DNA from 2 places in the Clostridium chromiireducens genome. Region 2 is predicted to be linked to the other one. Evidence: riboswitches for the same ligand, from Rfam matches in the RefSeq annotation. Region 2 holds a riboswitch; the other holds the start of a gene.

Region 1 (3,217 bases), on a different contig from region 2:
AGTTCCATCGCTTTCTTCTTTTACTGAAACAATCTTACCAACACCATCTATATGCCCGCTTACAATGTGTCCACCAAGCCTATCACTAAGTCTTAAGGCTCTTTCAAGATTTAATTTATCCCCGACTTTTAAACTGCCTAAATTGCTCTTAGCTAAAGTTTCCCCCATCACTTCAGCTTTGAATGAATAAGATGTTTTCTCTTTAACTGTTAAACAGACTCCATTTGTAGCAATACTATCACCAATTTTTGTATCATCCAAAATATCATTACACTTGATTACCATAACTCCGAAACCATTACCTATATTAAACTCCTGTAACACTCCAACTTCTTCGATAATTCCAGTAAACATTCTTTCCTCCTTATTTTTAGTTATTTTTTTCTATATAACCTTCTATAACTAAATCTTCTCCAATTTTTCTATAAGTAGTATTCACCAATTTAACTGCTTCATTTATTTTAGAAAAACCTTTTCCAGCTATGCTGCTCTTACTAGTTTCTCCACCTAATATTTTAGGCGCTATATAAAAAATAATTTTATCTACAACACCTTCTTCTAACGCTGAAAAGTTTAACGTACCACCACCTTCAATAAGTATAGAATCTATTTTTTCTTTACCTAGCTCCTTAACAAGTTCCTTTAGATCAACTTTGTTATTTTTCTCTTGGACTTCTATGATTTGAATTCCTAAATCTATCAACATTTGTTTTTTACTTATGTCTGCAAGACGAGTAGTCACAATGATTGTATTTTTATCTTCATTTTTAATTACTTTTGAATCTAATGGTATTCTAAGGGTTGTGTCTACAATAATTCTTTTTAGGATTTTCTCATTATTAATTCTGCACGTAAGCTCTGGATCATCAGCTATAACTGTATTTACACCTACCATGATTGAGTGAACCCTATTTCTTAAATTCTGTGAATCCATTCTTGATTCTTCTGATGTAATCCATTTAGATTCTCCACTATAGGTTGCTATTTTTCCATCAATAGACATCCCACTTTTTAAAATTACAAATGGAGTTTTAGATGTAATATACTTAATAAAGATTTCATTCATTTTTCTGCATTCTTCTTCTTTAACCCCAACTAGCACTTCAATACCATGCTGTTGTAATTTTTCTATACTTTTTCCTGCTACTAATTCATTAGGATCTAACATTCCAATTACAACTTTCTTAAATTTTTTTTCAATGATTAAATCAACACATGGCGGTGTTTTTCCATAATGAGCACACGGTTCTAGAGTGACGTAAATTGTACTTCCTTCTACAGATCTTGTTGCATTTTTAACCGCATTTCTTTCAGCATGAGCCTCCCCATAACGTTCATGATATCCCTCTCCTATTATCTCTCCGTCTTTAACAATAACTGCTCCAACTAAAGGATTAGGATTTACCATTCCTATACCCATTTTAGCTAATTCTAAGGCTCTCTCCATATAACTAACGTCCAAGAATTCTCATCTCCCTTTTCCATATATTCATGCTAAGTGCATTTTAGCTTTTTATAAAAATTAATAATATATCTATATCTTTTAATTATTAATTATTTTTATACACAATAAAAAAACTCTGAAGTTCAAATCTTCAGAGTTTTTGGAATAATCATAATATATATTTTATTTATAATTAAAATTTCATTAGTAAGAATCTTTTATTATTAAATAAATAATAAATACAAGAATGTTTTAATTTTTATTAATTATTCTCAATTTACCTTGTTTAATATAAAAAGCCCTGAATTTACTGCAAATTCAGGGCATATATTCTCAAATAAATAATAACATCTAAAATTTTAATTTTAAATATAATTTATCTTATCACTATCTTCTTTCATCCAGACTTTACTGTCGGCTTCGGAATTTAACCGAATCTGCTAATTAAAGCTCGCGGGCTGTACCGCCGGTAGGGAAATTCACCCAACCCTGAAGACTTTTTATTAAATTTTCTACTTTATGGTACCACATTGCCATCCCAATGTAAAGTACTAGTTAAAATTTATCATATCAAAATCATTTTTCTTTTCTTTAACCCATTGAATCATATTAGAATCATCCCAAACTGCTAGTCCTATGTCAGCATATCTTATAGCTTCTTCTTCACTACCAAATCTAATACTGTGTGGCAGCGAACTTGGAACTCTTTTTTGTTTTAGTATGTATGGTATAACATGAGGGTTTCTCTTATACGCTCTTCTTAATGCATTTTCTGCCGCTTTAATTTCGTTTGTTTTATATAGTAATACTACTTTACTATAGTGTAAAGCCGCTAGATTATCCTTATCATATTTTTCTAGTAGTTCCTTCAATTGTGCATACCTTTTTTCAATCAATAGCCAATTAACTAATAAACTTCTAACCATTAAATTATCTTGCTCATTATATTTTAAAATATCAAAAGCTTGATCTATTGCTGATTCTTTTTCTCCGATTTTCCATAAATGAGTAGCTAAATTATATTTAGCACCAAAAAGTGGTTCAGCAATTTTTAGTTTAAAAAGTTCAGGTTGAGCATCTTCTAGATTATTTATTCTTAGCAGATTTTGTGCCGCTTTAACCGCTTTCTCTAAAAGCTCTTTCCTTTGAGTATCATTTAAACTAGAATCTTTTGATAAAATAATATATGCATCAGCACAATCTTCATATACGTCTAATGCTTCTTTTGCATATTTTGATCTATTTTTGTAATTCTTTTGTTTCCAAGCAAAATCTATAATCCTTTGTGACATTATAAAACTTTTGTGAACAGCAAATTTAAAAGGTTCCTTTTTTTCGTTTTCAGTGCTTTCATCTTTCTGAGCTAAATTACTTGCTGTTGCTGCTGCTTCTCTCTCAGCCTCTAACATACTATTACTTATTATATCTGTACTTTTACCTATTATCCACTGTTTACTTTCATTTGATAAACCCAATAGATTTTTTACTTCCTTTGATTTGCTAGAGCCTGTACTACTACTAACGCCAAACGCCTTATATAAATCAGTAGCTTTAATATATGGTTCTTCTTTTGAATCAAACAAGTTATTTATTGTTCCTATAGCGTGCACTATTCCAGCTGCCCATGAAAAGCTCTTTCCTTTTTTGAGTTGTTCCTCACAATCTTGGAATAATGTTTCTGTAGCTATGACACAAATATTTTTATATTCCTCATTTAAATATTCACCTGAAAAACTCTTGATTTTTTCAATTATTTCTTCATACTTGCTAGCT
Region 2 (3,217 bases):
TCAGATTATGTATTTAGTAATTTTGAGTATTCATTAAGCGAAATAGTAGAGAAATATAGAACTGATCCATATGAAAGAATTATTGAATTAGGAAAAAAGTATGTGATATTCATGGTAGAAAATCCGGATTATTTAAAATTTGCCTTTTCTCAAAATAATGAGTACGGAATAACTGTAGAGAATAATGAATTACAAAGCTCTGATTATGGTACATTCAATATTTTTAAAAATTGTGCAATTGATTTCTTGAAAAGTAAAAATGTAAAAGAGGAAAAATATATACAAGATATAATTGCTATGTGGGCAATGGTTCATGGTCTTGCAACTATGTTATCTAATAAGATGTTCATATATAAAGGAAATTATATTGAATTAGTTGAAGAAATATTAAGACAAAATATAACTTATTAATATAACTTATGTCATTAAAATCAATGAGTGAAAAAAATTAATCATAGTGACTTTGTCGGAAAAAAATGATATATTAATAAAAAATGGGCTTATTTAAAGTTGAATTTTTATTAGAAGGAAGGTTGATGTATTCATGTATGAAATGAAAGAAGAGTATAAAATTGGTATAGAACAGATTGATGAACAACATAAGAAACTTTTTGAATTAGCAGATAGGGCATATATACTATTAAAAGATGAGTTTGCAATTGATAAGTATGATAAAATAGTAGAAATACTAGACGAACTAAAGGATTATACTATTTTTCATTTTAAATCAGAAGAAGAATATATGGAGAGTATAGGTTATAAAAGGCTATTTACTCAAAAAATAGAACATGCAAAATTTATCGAGTCCCTTGAAAATATAGATTATAAACACATCGATGTAGATCAAGATGAAAGTTTAGTTAAAATTTTGAACTTTTTAAATGATTGGTTAACAGAACATATATTAAAAACAGATAAATTTATAGGACAATAATATATTAATTGAAATAGATATAAAAGTTAAGAATTAGTATATAGAAAAAGTATTGCATATTTTATTATATAATTATATAATAAAAGTAAATAAATATTATATCTTCAGGGCAGGGTGTGAATCCCTACCGGCGGTATAGCCCGCGAGCTTTATAAAAGCAGATTCGGTGTAACTCCGAAGCCGACAGTATAGTCTGGATGAAAGAAGGTAACCTATTAGGAATTAAGATTTTCTTTATTCTTATTTGTTTGAGTATATGCCCTGATGTATTTTGCATCAGGTTTTTTTATTTCCTTTTATAAATCAAACAATTAAGTTATATAAAGTGAGAAGGTTTGAAAAGATTAAGCCTAATAAGCTACCCCAAGAAGATAAACTTTTGGGAGGCGTTAAAATGAACGAAAAAACAAGTAAACTAATCAAAATTTCTTTATTATCAGCAATTGCAATTATTCTTATGTATTTAGATTTTCCAATAATACCTGCATTTTCATGGTTGAAAATCGATTTAAGTGATGTACCAGCATTAGTAGGGGCATTTGGTTTTGGACCTATAGCTGGAGTTATAATAGAATTAATAAAAAATCTTTTGATTCCACTAATAAGAGGAAGCCAAACAGGATTCGTTGGAGAAACTGCAAACTTTTTATTTGGTGCTTCATTAATATTACCTGCATCATTTATCTATTATAGAAATAAAAGCAAAAAAAATGCGATATTAGGAATGATCATTGGTGGAGTTGTTATGGAGATAATGGGAATAGTGGGTAACATATACTTATTATTACCGGCTTATGGAATGAAAATGCCAGCGGATATGTTACAAAGCTATATTTGGGCATTGCTAGCGTTTAATGGTGTAAAGGCTATTATGGTATCAGTATTAACATATATATTGTATAAAAAAGTGTCTGTATCAATTTTTAAGGCTGAGCCAAACTTTGGTGGATCAGGAAAGAAGACAAAAACTGTATAATAATAGTGTAGTTTATTAAAGGTTATAACAAGATTTTGAAAATTTTGTTATAGCCTTTTATTTAGTTTTAGTTCATATGTGATATTATTCACAACGCCTTTCTTTTTTACCAAGCCAAAACCAATATAATATTTCAAAATTATTATATTTTACTTAAAAATAAAAAATCAATATTAATTAATAATTAATATTGATTAATAAAGGATTATTTAGTATTATATTAATATAAAGGTATTGTAATCATTATTAACCAAAAGATAGGAGGAAATACTAAAGTTTATAAGAATATATAAAGCTTATAGATAATAACATAATGTATAGCAGAGTAAATAATAAGTAATAATAATGTCATATTATTAAAATTTAAAATGTTAGCTTTAAAATATTTCAACTATAAAGCTAAATATAGATGTGTTATTTAAGCAAAGGAATTATGATATAAATGCTTAATTAATATATATATTGGAAATAAAAATACGCACTTTAGTATGTAATTATTAATACAATATATATATTTGATTATATTATATAATTAATTTAAGGGAGGTTTTTAATATGGAGAAATATGTATGTACAGTGTGTGGTTATATTTATGATGAGGCAGAAGGTGATCCAGATAATGGTGTAGCTCCTGGAACAAAATTTGATGATATTCCAGATGAATGGGTTTGCCCGCTATGTGGAGTACCAAAATCAGATTTTGAAAAAGAACAATAATTTGTATTGTTTTTTATACAATAATAAGGATATAATTTTATAAGGAGAAATAAAACAGTAGCTTTAAGAACTGTTTTATTTCTAGGGATGTAACCATAAGGGGCTATCAAAATAATTATAAAAGTTTTGAAAGTCCCTTATTTATATAAATATTAATTAATAATGTAGTGCAACAATAACAAGCAGGAGAATGAGTAGTATGTTTACTGAAGAAAGACTTAACGAGATATTAAATATTCTAAATATACAGGGGAAAATAAAAGTCAAAGATTTGAGTCAAAAATTTAAAGTAACGGAAGATTGTATAAGAAAAGATTTGAAACAGTTAGAACATGCGGGAAAACTAAAAAGAACATATGGAGGCGCTATTCAAATTAGGCAGTCGTCCCAATTACATGATATTTCAGAAAGAGAAAAAGTCGATATTTCAACTAAAACTGAAATTGCCAAGAAAGCATTAGATCTAATAGAAGATAGGGAAACCATATTCTTAGATATATCTACAATTAATATTTTGATAGCAAAAGCTATCGTGAACACTGCTAAAAGAGTAACAGTAGTAACTAATATGCTAGAAATTGCAAATATCT

What was found. Region 2 has a riboswitch for FMN ahead of D2A34_RS22645 (ECF transporter S component). Riboswitches for the same ligand answer to the same signal wherever they lie in the genome.
Region 1: linked by a shared signal. The riboswitch ahead of ribD (bifunctional diaminohydroxyphosphoribosylaminopyrimidine deaminase/5-amino-6-(5-phosphoribosylamino)uracil reductase RibD) and the one ahead of D2A34_RS22645 (ECF transporter S component) in region 2 are both predicted to bind FMN.

What each region holds. Positions count from the first base shown of each region.
Region 1 covers NZ_QXDJ01000002.1:635,250-638,466, reverse strand. The annotation lists gene D2A34_RS08220 (riboflavin synthase) at 1-354, opposite strand, end outside; gene ribD (bifunctional diaminohydroxyphosphoribosylaminopyrimidine deaminase/5-amino-6-(5-phosphoribosylamino)uracil reductase RibD) at 371-1,462, opposite strand; FMN riboswitch at 1,830-1,945, opposite strand; gene D2A34_RS08210 (DUF6398 domain-containing protein) at 1,996-3,217, opposite strand, start outside.
Region 2 covers NZ_QXDJ01000007.1:116,173-119,389, forward strand. The annotation lists gene D2A34_RS22635 (TetR/AcrR family transcriptional regulator) at 1-411, shown strand, start outside; gene D2A34_RS22640 (bacteriohemerythrin) at 545-934, shown strand; FMN riboswitch at 1,031-1,147, shown strand; gene D2A34_RS22645 (ECF transporter S component) at 1,329-1,910, shown strand; gene rd (rubredoxin) at 2,466-2,627, shown strand; gene D2A34_RS22655 (DeoR/GlpR family DNA-binding transcription regulator) at 2,827-3,217, shown strand, end outside.